DNA from 3 places in the Pseudarthrobacter quantipunctorum genome. Region 3 is predicted to be linked to each of the others. Evidence: predicted binding sites of a transcription regulator. Region 3 holds the regulator's gene; each other region holds the start of a gene.
What was found. The regulator Rex, encoded in region 3, represses fermentation and respiration genes when NADH is low (regulators of the CRP and FNR family bind a similar motif). The targets are predictions, from matches to a motif close to CTTGTGAANNNNTTCACAAG.
Positions count from the first base shown of each region.

Region 1: the regulator Rex is predicted to act here: its motif matches at 3,569-3,588, upstream of WHH00_RS07550 (glyceraldehyde-3-phosphate dehydrogenase).
Region 2: the regulator Rex is predicted to act here: its motif matches at 2,693-2,712, upstream of WHH00_RS15640 (queuosine precursor transporter).

Region 1 is NZ_CP148033.1:1,640,621-1,645,649, reverse strand. It holds gene def (peptide deformylase) at 27-599, shown strand; gene WHH00_RS07560 (HNH endonuclease family protein) at 681-1,478, opposite strand; gene WHH00_RS07555 (hypothetical protein) at 1,593-1,802, opposite strand; gene WHH00_RS07550 (glyceraldehyde-3-phosphate dehydrogenase) at 1,878-3,356, opposite strand; gene WHH00_RS07545 (tryptophan-rich sensory protein) at 3,611-3,967, opposite strand; gene WHH00_RS07540 (hypothetical protein) at 3,939-4,088, shown strand; RNA gene rnpB (RNase P RNA component class A) at 4,203-4,594, opposite strand; gene WHH00_RS07530 (YaaA family protein) at 4,652-5,029, shown strand, end outside.
Region 2 is NZ_CP148033.1:3,455,456-3,460,484, reverse strand. It holds gene WHH00_RS15655 (hydroxymethylpyrimidine/phosphomethylpyrimidine kinase) at 75-947, opposite strand; gene WHH00_RS15650 (TIGR01777 family oxidoreductase) at 1,053-1,967, opposite strand; gene WHH00_RS15645 (TetR family transcriptional regulator) at 1,994-2,650, opposite strand; gene WHH00_RS15640 (queuosine precursor transporter) at 2,835-3,578, shown strand; gene WHH00_RS15635 (dienelactone hydrolase family protein) at 3,575-4,330, opposite strand; gene tgt (tRNA guanosine(34) transglycosylase Tgt) at 4,425-5,029, opposite strand, start outside.
Region 3 is NZ_CP148033.1:667,422-672,450, forward strand. It holds gene WHH00_RS03015 (3-deoxy-7-phosphoheptulonate synthase) at 1-458, shown strand, start outside; gene WHH00_RS03020 (helix-turn-helix domain-containing protein) at 602-814, shown strand; gene WHH00_RS03025 (30S ribosomal protein bS22) at 964-1,062, shown strand; gene WHH00_RS03030 (HAD family hydrolase) at 1,247-2,065, opposite strand; gene WHH00_RS03035 (glutaredoxin family protein) at 2,165-2,419, shown strand; gene WHH00_RS03040 (redox-sensing transcriptional repressor Rex) at 2,539-3,243, shown strand; gene WHH00_RS03045 (hypothetical protein) at 3,298-4,065, opposite strand; gene WHH00_RS03050 (hypothetical protein) at 4,175-4,642, opposite strand; gene WHH00_RS03055 (YceI family protein) at 4,744-5,029, opposite strand, start outside.

The DNA of each region.
Region 1 (5,029 bases), 970 kb from region 3:
AAAAACCGCCGAAGGACCACCTGAAGATGACCGTTCTGCCAATCACCATCTGGGGAGAACCCGTACTGCACCGCCGGGCTTCCGAGGTGGAAGTCTTCGACGACGAACTGCGCACCCTGATAGCGGACATGTTCGAAACGAACGAAGCCGCCAACGGCGTGGGCCTCGCGGCGCCCCAGGTAGGTGTGGGCAAGAGGATCTTCGTGTACAAATACGCCAACGACGACGGCGCTCCCCCCACTGGCGTGGTGGTCAATCCCGTCCTGACCCTCTCCAAGATTTCCGGTGCCGTTCCGGATCCTGACGAGGAAGAAGAAGGGTGCCTGTCCTTTCCCAGCGGACAGTACCCGCTTAAGCGTGCGGAATGGGCCCGCGTTGAAGGGTTCGACGGGTTTGGGCAGCCGGTCAAGTTCGAGGCCACGGGCTGGTTTGCCCGCGTGATCCAGCACGAATATGACCACCTGGACGGCAAGCTCTACGTGAACCGGCTCATGGACCGTTACAAGCGCAAGGCCATGAAGCTGGCCAAGAAGAACGGCTGGGGTGTTCCCGGCCTGACCTGGATGCCAGGCGTGGATCCGGACCCTTTCGGCCACTAGGCCCGACGGCGGAGCGGCCCGGGTGCCTTGGCCCGGCAGCAGCCGCGCTTGGCGGGTAACGCGATCCAGCCGCGTTATGGCTCAGCGGGCGGCAACAGTCTGCTGTCCGGGGCAGGATCCCAGGACGCGCTTCATGGCGTCCTTTTCTGCTGCGGTGACCCAGAGGCCGTAGGCTGCCTTCACCGAAATTTGGCGCGCCACGTAATGACACCGGATCGACTTGTTCTTGGGGAGCCACGTGGCGGCGTCGCCGGCGCCCTTCTGCTGGTTGGCCGGACCGTCGGCGGCGATGAGGTTCAGGGGATCGTTGGCGAGCCTCTGGCGCTCCCCGGCCGCCAGGGCCTGGGCGCCCTTCTGCCAGGCGTCAGACAGGGCAACCACATGGTCGATCTGGACTGCCCGGCTGCTCTCGGAACCACGGCGGAAGTCCACGAACTGTGCGGTATAAGGCTCCTGGAACGACCCGGCAGCCACCCGGCATTTGGAGCCTTCCGTCATCACCACGGCAGTGAGGTCGCGGCGCAGGATGTCGTTGCGGGTATCGCATCCGTTCCGGTCCACGTCCTGCCAGGCCTGGCCAAAGGCTTCCCGGCTGTAGTCCGACGCGGCGGCCCGTCCCTTCACGGCGAGCCCTTCCAGTGCGGCCAGGGCAGCACCTTGGGGCACCGGGTGCACAGGCTCAACGGGCTTCATCCAGGCCGGATCAAAAACAGCGGCTTCGGTGGGGCCGGAAACCGCAGGTTCGGCAAGGGCGAACTGCCCTGCGGTGAAGAACCAGAACAGGCCCGCCAGTGCAGACACTGCGGCTGCTGCCAGGATTCCCCACGCCTGCCGGGAACGCCGGCGCGCCCGTCTGTACGAGGACCAGTTCACGGTCATGCGGTTCCTGGACTTCCGGTGTTCTCATGCACCAGAAGAGCCTAGGACACCCGCCCGGCATGCCCGCTGATATCCACAGTGTTGAGGGCGAGTGAAAGGTCACACCGGGCGGGACTACTGCTCCCGCATCACCCTTCGGAGGTCTTCCTCGGCTATTGCCAGCAGCCCTTCCAGCTGGCGCACCCGGTCCGCGCCGGCGTCGCCCGTTTTATAGGCTGCCCGGGCGCCCTCAAGCAGCCGGACCGCCTCTTTGTGGTTGGCTTTGGCGACGTCAAGGGCGTGCTCAAGGGTTGTCTCGTGCTGAAGCGTCGAATCATTTTCCATGCCACCAGTGTGGTCCCGTTTCCCGGCTGATTCCAGCACCATCAGCCGGGAAATCGGGCGAGACCCGAAGGGAGCCTAGACAGCGATCGCAGCGAGGGCTGCAGCGGTTTCCTTCGCGGGGAACGACGGCGGGTTCACGCCTGCCATTTCCTCCATGACGCGGACCACCTGGCAGCTGTAGCCGAACTCGTTGTCGTACCAGACGTACAGCACCAGGTTCTTGTCGTTGGAGATCGTGGCAAGGCCGTCAACGATGCCCGCGCGACGGGAACCGACGAAGTCGGTGGACACCACTTCGGGCGAGTCGATGTAGTCGATCTGCTTGCGCAGGTCCGAGTGCAGGGACATTTCCCGCAGGTAGTTGTTGACCTCGTCCTTGGTGGTCCCTTTCTCCAGGCTCAGGTTCAGGATGGCAAGGGACACGTCCGGGGTGGGAACGCGAATGGAACTGCCGGTCAGTTTGCCAAGCAGCTCGGGGAGGGCCTTGGCCACTGCCTTCGCGGCGCCGGTCTCCGTGATCACCATGTTCAGGGCTGCGGACCGGCCGCGACGGTCGCCCTTGTGGAAGTTGTCGATCAGGTTCTGGTCGTTGGTGAAGGAGTGGACCGTCTCCACATGCCCGTGGACCACACCGAACTTGTCGTTGATGGCCTTGAGCACCGGCGTGATGGCGTTCGTGGTGCAGGACGCTGCGGACACAATCTGGTCCGTGTCCTCGATGGTGCCCTGGTTGATGCCGTGCACGATGTTCTTCAGGTCGCCCTTGCCCGGGGCAGTCAGGAGCACCCGTGCAACACCCTTGCTCTGCAGGTGCTGGGAAAGTCCTTCGGCGTCACGCCAGCGCCCGGTGTTGTCCACTACCAGGGCATTGTTGATGCCGTAGGCGGTGTAGTCGATGGTTGCCGGGTTGTCGGAGTAGATGACCTGCACCTGGACGCCGTTGGCCGTGATGGTGTTGGCTTCCTCGTCAATCCGGATGGTGCCTTCAAAGGAACCGTGCACGGAATCGCGGCGCAGCAGGCTGGCGCGCTTGGAGAGGTCATTGTCCGAGCCCTTGCGCACGACGATGGCGCGCAGCCGCAGGCCGTGGCCGCCGCCTGCCTTTTCGATCAGGAGGCGGGCCAGCAGCCGGCCGATCCGGCCGAAGCCGTAAAGCACCACATCGGTGCTGGTGCGGTCATCGCCGCCCCGCTTGCCTACGACGTCGGCCAGTTCCGCGCGGAGGAATTCTTCCAGGGTGGCGCCGTTGCCCTCTTCCTTGAACTTCTGGTTAAGCCGTGCGATGTCGATCGCTGCTGCACCGAGCTCCAGGTTGGCCAGGGTGTTCAGGAGCGGCGCGGTCTCCTCCAGGAGCAGTTCATCCTTGCTCATGCGGCGCGCAAAACGGTGCGCCTTGAGGATGTTCATGGTGGACTTGTTGATCAAACTCCGGCCGTGGATGCTGGTCACCACGTTGTTTTCGCGGTACAGCCGGCCGATCACCGGAATCATGGCCTCGGCGAGGGCCTCGCGGCCCATCCACGTATCAAGACAAGAATCTGACGTCTGGCTCACAGAAATACCTTCCTCGGTTCAGCCGCGTACGTCCTCGTACACGGTTGTCGGCCACCACATGTCGTGCAGGGGCACCTGCGCCCGCGGGGGTCGGCCCCCGGGCACCTGGATTACGCAAAGAAAAACCGCCGGCTGCGAACGCAACTCCGACGGAGGAACTCCTGCGTCCGGATCCATTCTAAATTGGCTGGCCTCCGTAAAACGGCCCCGATCGAGTGAAATCACTCACAGGGAAAACCGCCGCAGCGGACCTGTCAGTTGTGGATGGCCGAATAGAGATTGAGGCTGGATGAAAAAACCACCCAGGACAGATAGGGAAGCATCAACAGCCCCGCGGCAGGGCTGACCGGACCGAACCGCAGGATGAGGAAGGCAACAGATACCCCCAGGCCGCCAATCAACAGGAAGGCCGCCCAGAGGGCAGCGGCGCCGAACACCGGAAAGAGCCCGAAGAAGGCCAGCGGCCATGCGGCGTTGAGCATCAACTGGATGAGGTAGCCCGCCAGGGTGCCTCCCGTGAGGGACCCTCTGCGCCAGACCAGCCAGGCGGCCACCGCCACCGCCACGTAAAGGAGCATCCACATGCTCCTGAACATCCAGCCCGGCGGCATCCAGGGCGCCTTCACCGACACCGCGAACCAACCGCTGGAATGCAGGATGATGGGGACGGACGCCGCGGCCCAGGCGGCCAACGAAAGCGAAAAGAATCCGGCCAGGGCTACAGCCTGCTGACCACGTCCGAGAAGCTGCTGCGGAGCGGGAGCACCGGGGTTCTCTTGCGGGTCATGATTTGCGGCCACGGTTCAGCATCCCCAACACATCGTCCAAGGTCAAACCGGGAAAGAATGGATGGGTTGACCGATACGCCGGGTTCTGTGCTCCCGTTCCGTTACCGGCACGGGAGTAGCGGCCATCCATCTACGGACGCCGTTGCCGGCGCCCTCCAGCGGCCTACCCGGACACTCGGGCGGGCAGCCCTCAAACGTGTCCTGTCTGGCCTTGCTCCGGGTGGGGTTTACCTAGCCTTCCCGGTCACCCGGGAAGCTGGTGGTCTCTTACACCACCGTTTCACCCTTACCTGGTTCGTGCCGCTTTCAAACCGGCGCGACCCAGGCGGTCTGTTCTCTGTGGCACTGGCCTGCGGGTTACCCCGAGTGGGCGTTACCCACCACCCTGCCCTGCGGAGCCCGGACGTTCCTCGAGCCACTTGCGTGACGCGCGGCCGCCTGGTCAACCCATCCACCCCCCAGTCTACCGGCGAGCTGGCACTTTCCTGCCGCCGGTAGGATCGGACGGTGCTGATTCTGCTTCCCCCTTCCGAAGGCAAGACACCCGCCGGCAGCGGTTCCGCCGTCGACTGGCCTTCCCTGAGCTTCCCGGAGTTGAACTCCTGCCGCGCCAAAGTACTGGAGGCGCTGGGAACGGTGAGCGCCCACGAGGATGCGCTCGCGCTGCTGGGTGTGGGGGCGTCGCTGGAGGAGGATGTCCGCCGCAACACCCGGCTTCATGCCGAACCGGCGGCTCCCGCCCACCGGATCTATTCGGGGGTGCTTTATGACGCCCTGGGCTACAAAACCCTTACGGCTGCGCAGCGCCGCAAGGCCAACGAGTCCGTGCTGGTGGTTTCCGCGCTCTGGGGCGCCATCCGTTTTGGCGACAGCGTGCCCGCCTAC
Region 2 (5,029 bases), 1.5 Mb from region 3:
CTCCTGCACTCAGTGCAGGAGGGTTCCGGAAAAACGCACATTAGCTGAGAGAGCGTCCGGTGCTGGGTGGCGGGTTAGCGGGCGCCGCCCTGCCATAGCGCATCAAAGGGAGCACCGGACGCGACGCGGTTGCGGATTCCCGCGGTGACAAAGTCCTTGGCTGTGCGGGCTGCGTCGAGCGGAGATGCCCCCTTGGCGAGTTCCGCGGTCACTGCGGCAGCCAGCGAGCAGCCGGCGCCGGAGACAGCCGCCTCGCCCACCTTGGGCGCGCTCAGGACTTCCAGGGTTTCGCCGTCGTAGAACACGTCGACGGCGTCCGGGCCTTCCAGCCGCACCCCGCCCTTGGCGAGTACGGCTGCCCCACTGATCTCGTGGATGCGGATGGCGGCGGCCTTGAGGGACTCGACATCGGTGATTTCCAGGCCCGACAGCGACTCGGCTTCGAAGTGGTTGGGCGTGACAAAGGTGGCCAGCGGCAGGATCTGAGCTTTGAGGGCCTGGTCCGTATCCAGCGCATGCCCGGGCTCCTGGCCCTTGCAGATCAGGACCGGATCCAGGACCACGTTGCCAAAACTGTTGGCTTCCAGCGCACCAGCCACGGTGGCGATCGTGGCGGGGCTGCCCAGCATCCCGATTTTGACGGTGTCCAGCACCGGCCGTCCGGGCACGGACTTCCCGTCTAGGGCCGGCCCGTAAGCGGCCGTGGTGGCTTCCAGCTGGTCCGCGATGACCTGCTGGTCCACGGGGACAAACCGGTGGTTCCAGTTGTCGTTCGGGTCGAACGAGACGATGCAGGTCAGGTTGGCGATGCCAAAGACGCCCAGCTCCTGGAACGTCTTCAGGTCGGCCTGGGCGCCGGCGCCGCCGGTGGCTTCGGACCCTGCAATGGTCAGGACAACTGCCGGAGCAGCAGCGGACTGTGGTGCGTCAACGGAAACGGAAGTCATGGCACCATCCTGCCATCCGCCGTCGAACGCCCGCTTTGTGGGGCCGTACAGCATCTGGACGTGCTGCTGGTCAGGATTCCAAGGCCGGCTGGCTGTGCGGCCGGCTCACCTGGCTTTGGCGATCTGCTGGAGCGCGCGGCCCAGTTCTGGCTGGCTGTAGACGAAGCCCGCGTCCAGCAGCTTCTCCGGCTGGACCCAGCGGCTCTTCAGGACCAGTTCCGTCTCTGTCCGGATCAGTACGGCACCGAGCCGCAGCAGCCAGGCGGGAGTGGGGATGCCGAACCGGGCCCCGTAGGCACGGCGGACCATGCGCATCAGTTCGCGGTTTGTCACCACATCCGGCGAAGCCACGTTCACCGGCCCGGTGATGTCCTTCCGCGCATGCAGGAAACGGACACACCGGTACAGATCCTCCACATGGATCCAGCTGAATTTCTGCGTGCCTGGCCCCATCCGGCCGCCCAAGCCCAGCCGGGCCAGGTTGGCGAACGGCCGCAGCGCGCCGCCTCCGCGGCCTAGGACGATGGCGATCCGCAGCGGAATCTTGCGTGTCCCCGGCGTCACGGCGGCGTCGAGTTCCGCTTCCCAGGCACGGGCAACGTCCACGGAGAATCCCGTTCCGGGTTCGCCGTCACCTTCCGACTGCGGGCGGTCGACGGCGTTGCGGTAGATGGTGCCGGTGCTCGCATTGAGCCAGGTGGACGGCGGCTGCCGGCAGAGTGCGATGGCACGGCCAAGTGCCGCCGTGGTGGAAACGCGGGACTCCAGTATGGCGGCCTTGTTCCGGTCGTTGTAGCGGCAGGAGACTGAGCGTCCGGCGAGGTTGACGAGAAGTTCCGCGCCGTCCAGCACGCGGGCAAGGCGGACGTCGTCGTCACCCCACGCGGCCGACGGTGCGCCCTTGGAACCTCTGCGGCTAATGGTGCGCACGGTCCAGCCGTCCTTCTCGAACCGCGCCCGAAAGTACCTTCCGATGAAACCGGAGGCTCCCGCCAGTACCACCGTTCTGGTGCCGCTCATTTTTCCCCCAATGTGTTTGTTTCGGTTTAGCTGCGGATGCTGCGGCTCAGGCTCAGGAAGTCGTCCAGGATCCTGCCCACGCCCGGCATCCGCACCAGTGAGAGTCCCCGTGTGATCAGCGGGACGGCGCCATCCACCAGCCGCCTGGTCCGCTGCTGCCCTTCGGACGTGTCGTATACCCAGAAGAGGGTGACGGCCATATAACAAAGCCACAGCAGCTCCGGAAGATCGGACCTGAGCTTTTTAGGTGCCGGAGGCTTCGCTGCCTCAACTGCCGTGCGGAAGATGGCCAGCGACGCCTCGCGGGCCGCCGTTGAACCGGCGGCGAAAGGATTTACCGGGGACGTCGGGCGGATGGCCGTAGCTATGAAGTCGCCGCCAAACCGGTGGTAGGGGGCCATGGCGTCCAGGCCTGTATGGAGGGTGGCCTTGAGCCTGCCGGTGAGGTCGACAGCATCCTCGAGCGCTTCGGCGGCCCTGGCCGCATGATCCGCCTGTACCTGCAGATACAGCTCCTGCACCAGGTCATCCTTTGATGCGAAGTAGTAATAGGCGTTGCCCACCGAGACGCCCGCCTCGGCTGCGATGGCCCGCATGGTGGTCTTGGCGAAGCCGATCTCCCGGAACATCCGCAGGGCGACGCCGGCCACCAGCTGACGCGTCTGCTCGCTCTTTACAGTCATGGACTTCCCTCGAATTTGAACGTGTTCAAGAAAAGTACCACAGATTTGAACACGTTCAGATTGAGTTCATCAGGGTGGCCGCACGGCACCCGCTCCCGCAGTGGGAGAATTGGGGGACAGTGCTAATACAGCCGGTGTCCCCGCTCTTCGGGCACCGAGCGAACCACTACGAACGGACCCCGCCATGACCTCAACTCCAGGCCACCACGCCCTGCCCCAGAAACCTTCAGTTCCGGACCGCCCACGGTTCGCCTCGATCGGCTCCCCGTACTTCGGCATCATGCTGGCCGTCATGGCGGTTGTGCTGATCCTGTCCAACATCGGGGCGTCCAAGGGAGTGGCCATCGGGCCGATCATCACCGACGGAGGGTTCTTCCTCTTCCCGCTGGCCTACATCCTGGGCGACGTCATCAGCGAGGTCTACGGATTCAAGGTGGCACGCAAAGCCATCCTCACCACCTTCGGGCTGTCCGTCTTCGCATCGCTCTGCTACTGGGCGATCATTGCCCTCCCCGGCTTCGATGACGAGTTCGGAATCTCCAAGCAGGCCGCCCTGGAGGGCGCGCTCGGCCCGGTTCCGCAGATTGTGCTGGCATCGCTGCTGGCCTTCCTGGCCGGGCAGACCATCAACTCCTGGATCATGGTGCGGATGAAGGCACGCTCCGGCGAGAAGTCCCTGTGGGCCCGCATCATGGGTTCCTCGGTGGCCGGCGAGTTCGTGGACACGCTGATCTTCTGCAGCATCGCCGCCTCGGTGATCGGAATAACGGATGCCGCGACGTTTGTGAACTACGTGGTGGTGGGCTTCGTGTACAAGACCCTGGTGGAGTTCATCCTGGTCCCGGTGACGTCGCTGGTGATCCGGTGGGTGAAGAAGCGCGAACCGAGCTACGGGGTCCCGACGGCAGCGGTGACGAACGCAGCTTAGCCGCCGCCCTTGAGCGTCCCGTCGAGCAGGGCCCGCAGTTCCCGGAAGTGCCGTTCCGTCGCCTCCTCGTGGAAGGCTGACGTGTCAGCCATTGAGTAGCCATGGGATGCGCCGCTGTAGACCTGGTTGGATGACGCAAGGCCCGCCGCATCGAGGGCCTTACCCAGCCGGGCGACGGCGTCGGGGCCCATGCTGTGGTCATGGTCGGCGTGGCCGAACACGAACCGCGCCTTCGCCCTGCCCAGCCCCAGGTGCGGGCTGTCCGGCTCGTCTGTTGCCAGCCCTCCGCCGTGGAATCCGCCACAGGCTGCCATCACTTCCGGGTGTGCCGTGGCGGTGCGCACCGCGAGTCTGGCGCCCATGCAATAGCCAAAGGCGCCGATCGGACCCGGCGCAACGCCGTCGAGCGTTTCGAGGGCCGCCACCCAGGCATCGATGTCCGGCAGCGCCTTGTCCGTGGTGAGGCGGCCCACCCGGGGAAAGGCCGCCTTGCCGGCCGCCTGCCTGCCCTCCGGCGTGGTCATGTCCCCGTGCGGTGCCAGCTCCGCCGCTGTCCCTTCGCGGTAGAAGACGTTAGGGGCCAGGACCACATAGCCCCAGTCGGCAACGCGCTGGGCCATGTCCCCGATGCGCGGCCGAAGGCCAAAGGCGTCCATGTACAGGATGACGCCGGGGAACGGGCCGGTGCCCGTGGACGGGCGCGCCACCAGGGCCTCGGCAGTGCCTTCAGCGGCAGGGATCTCGATCAGCATCGGGTCAGGATACCGGAACAGCTGACGACGGCGGTCCCTTGGCGGCGCGCCGACGCCTGCCTGCCCGTGCGGCCGCTTGCCTGCGCCGGGCAGGCTACGAGTAGTACTGCCCCAGCGTCTCGGCCTTGAAGTCGAAGAACGTCCCGTCCTCGATGGCCAGGCGGGCGTCGTCCACCATCTTCACCACGAACCGTTCGTTGTGGATGGAGATCAGCGTGGCGGAAAGCATCTCCTTTGCCTTGAAAAGGTGGTGGATGTAGGCCCGCGAGTAGTTGGTGCAGGCGTAGCAGTCGCAGCCGTCCTGCAGCGGGCCGAAATCGCGCTTGTACCTGGCCCCGGAGAGGTTGAATCGTCCTTGCGGCGTATAGAAGGCGGAGTTCCGGGCCACCCGCGTGGGGGAGACGCAGTCAAAGGTGTCCGCGCCGTTCTCGATGGCCGTGAAGATGTCGTCCGGTTCGGAGATGCCCAGCAGGTGGCGCGGCTTGTCCTCGGGCAGTTCCTCGTTGCACCAGCGGACAATGGCGCCCAGATTCTCCTTCTCAAGTGCCCCGCCGATGCCGAACCCGTCGAACGGCATCGCGCCCAGGTCCCGGCACGCCTTGCGGCGCAGGTCCTCGTACTGCGCGCCCTGGATCACGCCGAACAGGGCCTGGTACGGCTTCCCAATCCGGGACGACGTCAGCCGGAAGTGCTCCTCGA
Region 3 (5,029 bases):
GCATTGACGGTGACGGCCGGGCGGCGCTGGTGTCCACCGCCGGAAACCCGGACACCCATGTAATCCTCCGCGGCGGACGAAAGGGACCCAACTACTCTGCTGCCGACGTCGGGGCGGCGTCTGCCACGCTTGCCGGCAAGCAGCTGAACCCGCGCCTGATCGTGGATGCCAGCCACGCCAACAGCGGCAAGAGCCACCACCGGCAGGCGGAGGTGGCCCTGGAGATCGGTGCGCAGCTGGAGGACGGCGGCACGTCCGCGCAGGCGATTGCCGGCGTCATGCTCGAAAGCTTCCTGGTGGGCGGAGCGCAGAACCTGGATGTTGCAGAGCACGCGGCCGGCCGGGCCGAGCTGGTGTACGGGCAGAGCGTCACCGATGCGTGCATGGACTGGGACGTTTCGGTATCTGTCCTGGACCAGCTGGCGGCCTCCGCGCGCAAGCGGCGGGAAGCGAAATAGGGGGATCTACTACTTTCACTTCTGCCACAGGAACATCTAGAGTATCTAGATAGGTGGTTGGTGGATGGCTCAGCATCGGAACACCGCATTGGCACGTACCTGGGGTCACTGTTGTCCATCCGTCAGCAAAGGAATATAGGGAAATGTCGGCAGAACAGAACTTCTCCAACGCGAAGTTCCTGACCGTGGCTGAAGTAGCCCAGGTCATGCGCGTCTCCAAAATGACCGTGTACCGGCTGGTGCACTCCGGCGAGATGCCGGCAGTGCGCTTCGGCCGCTCCTACCGGGTTCCGGAACAAGCCGTCGAACAGTACCTCAAAGGTGCCGTAGTGGACGGTCACACCGAGACGGCCTGAGCAGCTGTCCGTAGCCGCCTCCCGGAAGCGGTACCCTGTTAAGGAACGTTTTACGTCATTGTAAGAATCTGTCAGTTGTTCAGTTCGTAGCTCTGTCCACGAACAATTTCCATCAGACAGGTACTGCATCTAGTTTGTAAGGAACTTACGTGGGTTCAGTTATTAAGAAGCGTCGCAAGCGTATGGCCAAGAAGAAGCACCGCAAGCTGCTTCGCAAGACCCGTCACCAGCGCCGCAACAAGAAGTAGAGATACTTCGAACAGCGCAGAAATGCCCGTCGCCTTCCGAGGCGGCGGGCATTTTCTTTGTGCTGGATGGGGTGTGACCGGGGTTTCCTGGCCTTGTTCGCGGATCCGCGCCTTGAAGGTTCGGATGCGCAAACAAGCTTGGTAACGGGGGTCGGGGTGGCCGGTGGAACCAGCGGCGGTGGAGCTAGATGCGCGGGCCGCGGATGCGGGCGAAGCCCTTCCAGAGCCCGTAGACGGCGCCGCCGGCCGTTGCGGCTTTGAGGCCGAAGGTGGCCGCGCGCCGGCCGGACCGGAAATCGTAGACCGGCCAGTTGTTGTCCCGTGCGTGCCGGCGCAGGCGGGCATCCGGGTTGATGGCCACCGGGTGGCCCACCAGGGTGAGCAGCGGAATGTCGTTGTAGGAGTCGCTGTACGCCCAGCAGCGCCTGAGGTCCAGGTCCTCGGCATCGGCCACGGCCTGGACGGCAACCGCCTTGGCCGAACCGTGCAGGATGTCACCCACCAGGCGCCCGGTGTACATGCCTTCGGAAATTTCGCCTACGGTCCCCAGGGCGCCGGTCAGTCCAAGCCTGGTGGAGATCACGGTGGCCACCTCGATAGGTGTGGCGGTCACCAGCCACACCCGCCGGCCCACGCGCAGGTGCTGCTCCGCCAGAGCTTTGGCGCCCGGCCAGATGCGGGAGGCGATCATCTCGTCGTAGACCTCTTCGCCGAGCGCCTTGATGTCATCCACCGTTATGCCTGCGGCCAGCGTCAGTGCGGAGTCACGGACGGCATGGACATCGTCCATGTTCTCCCCGCGGGCCACGAACTTGAACTGCTTCCACGCGAAGCCGGCAGCCTGGGCCATGGTGAACGCCCCGCGCTGGTGCATCTTCCTGGCAACGTGGAAGAGGCTGGCCCCGCGCATCAGGGTGTTGTCCACATCGAAGAACGCCGCCTCACCCGGTTGCGGCGCAGCAACCGGCTTGGTGACTACGGCAACGTACTTCTCCTCGGGCATGCAGTCGAGTCTAGTCAATCCGCTGTTCAATCCCCGTTTAGCCTTGTTCCCACGGGCCCGGCGTCGCGGGAGCCGTGGGAACGGGGCTACGGTTAAGGCATGGCCACACCCCGCGTTGTCCTGATCACCAAGGCAGACTGCCACCTTTGCGAAGACGCGCGCGACGCCGTCGGCCGGGTTACGTCTTCGCTGGGACTTGAGTGGAGCGAGGAGTTGGTGGACAACCAGCCGGAACTCCGTGAACGCTATGCGGAGGAAATTCCGGTGGTGCTGGTGGACGGGGTGCAGCGCGATTTCTGGAAAATCGATGAAGCCCGGCTGGGACGCGTGCTCCAGCGGGCCATGGCACAGTAGGGGAGCAGCACCCGATATGGCGCGGTCCCGAGTCTTCTCCGCATCGGTGGCTCCTGCTTTGATGGCATTGCCGGTTGGGCCCTAGAGTGGAGTCACAACGCGATGCGAGGGAGGGGCTGGTGGCTTCGCTGGATTCAACCCCCCAGGCTGTCCCGGACCTGCCGGGACCTGCGGGCACGGCAGCCAAACAGATTCCGCCCGCTGCAGTGGCCCGGCTGACCCTCTACCTGCGTGCCCTTAATACACTCCTGGCAGAGGGAGTGGAGCGGGTCTCCTCTGAATCCCTTGCCGAGGCCTCCGGCGTCAGCTCTGCAACGCTCCGCAAGGACCTCTCCCACGTGGGCTCCTACGGCACCCGCGGAGTCGGTTACGAGGTGCAGTACCTGAGCCGGCACATCGCGGCTGCACTGGGACTCACCCACGACTGGAAAGTGGCGATCGTCGGCGCCGGCAACCTTGGCAAGGCCCTCGCACGGTATGGAGGCTTCGAATCCCGGGGCTTCGACGTCGTGGCCATCTTTGATGCTGACCAGATGGTGGTGGGCAACGAGGTGGGCTGGCTGCGCGTCAGCGATGTGGCGGACCTGGAAACGGTGCTGCACCGGACCGGGGCCAATATGGTGGTCCTGGCCCTTCCCGCCTCGGTGGCCCAGGATGTGTGCGACCGCGTGGTGGCGGCCGGGGTCCGCAGCGTCCTGAGTTTCGCCCCCATCATGCTCCAGGTCCCGGAGGGCGTGAACCTCCGCAAGGTGGACATGGCAACGGAACTGCAGATCCTGGCCTACCACGCACAACGGGCGCAGGCCCCGGGGCAGACCGCCTAGATTCCGTCAGCGGCTGGTCCCGGTGCCCACGCCCGAAGGGTGGGAGTGCTGGAGTTACCGGCCGTACGGGTTCCCCATGTTGCCGCCGTAAGGGTTGGCGAACGGCTGCTGGCGCCGGAAATACGGAGCCGAGGCCGGCAGGTAGAGCAACACAATGGCCGCAATCCCCAGCAGCGTACCGATGGTTGCGAAGCTGGGCGGGCCGAAGAGGCCGAAGATGGACAGTGCCGCGAAGACCGTGCCCAGGATCCGTGCCCAGTTCTTGCCCTTGCGGACGAAGAACGCCACCAGCAGGTAGAGGGCCAGGCCAATGATGGCGAACACCACCAGGGTTCCGGCGATGACGCCCTTCATGTCCTCGTACGTCACTCCCGCCCCGCTGCCCTCGATCTGGGTCTCAAAGGCGTCGCGGAACATGGGATCGTCCAGCGTGGTCAGGCCGGTCAGCATCGAAATGACAAAGATCGCGGCGGAGGCGATCAGCAGCCAGAAGGAGATGTTGACCATCTGGGGAACGCCAGTGCTGCCGGACGGTTGCGGCTGCTCGGACGGATACTGCGCGTAGGGGGACTGGCCATACGGCTGCTGGCCGTACTGGGGAGCGCCGGACTGGCCGTACTGCGCCGGCGGGTTCTGGCCGTACTGCGGCGGCGGGTTCTGCCCGTACTGCGGGGCATTCTGTCCATACTGCGGGGTTCCGGACTGCTGCCCGTACTGGGGCTGGTTTTGGCCATACTGGGGTGCGTTCTGGCCGTAGCGCGGAGTCTCGCCGCCGGACTCGGGATCGTTGGGAACGGGAGGCGGGACGGGGGGAGTGCTCATGGGCGGTCCTTTTGCGTGTCGGGTTCCAGGTAGGTCGCCGGGCTCGGTCCTGTCCCCTACCCCCAGCATCACTTAAGTCCACCGTACCCCCGGGCAGGCACCTTGTGGGTCATTCGGAAGAGGTATTCCGGCCCGAAACCGCTGCGAACCATGCCTGGGAATTTGGCAGCCACAGAAGGACCGCTGCTGCCAGGCTGATAAGGAAGGCTGTCCAGTTTCCGGCGCCCTGCCCCATGCCTGCCGCCGTATTAACCGCTGCCAGGACCAGGGTGATCCCGGCCAGCACCGTCAGGGCGACCCGCGCCCACTGCCGGCCGGCCTTCATCTTGACCGCTAAAACCATCTGCGCGGCGCCCACGGCAGCGCCCAGCAGCATCAGTGCGACGACGGCTGCAGCGGCCGCGGGCGCGGCGGCAAAGAGCACCAGGGACGCCAGCATCCCCAGGAGCCCGCCCATCAAGGCAAGGACCCCGCCTATAAACCAGATCCAGAACGAGACCTTAATCTCGGTGGGCCGGGCGGTAACGGAAAACAGCTCGGCGAAACCGTTCCGCGGTCCGCTGGGAGAGTGGCTCATGGCGTTCACTGTAAACCCCGCGGGTCCCAGTGCGCTTAAAGGACGGCACCCCGGCACCGGACTGCGGGAGTCCAGGGCCGGGGTGCCGGAGCGGGAAGGAATTATGCCGCGGGAGCGATGAAGGCGAGTTCGAGGTTGATGGCAACCTTGTCGCTGACCAGGACGCCGCCGGTCTCCAGGATGGCGTTCCAGGTCAGGCCGAAGTCCTTGCGGCTGATGGTGGTCTCGGCGGAAACGCCTGCCCGGGTGTTGCCGAAGGGGTCAACAGCCACGCCGTTGAACTCGGTCTCCAGGGTGACGGGGCGGGTGACACCCTTGATGGTCAGGTCGCCGGTCAGTTCGTAGCTGTTGCCCTTGGCCACGAGGCCGTTGGAGACGAAGGAGATT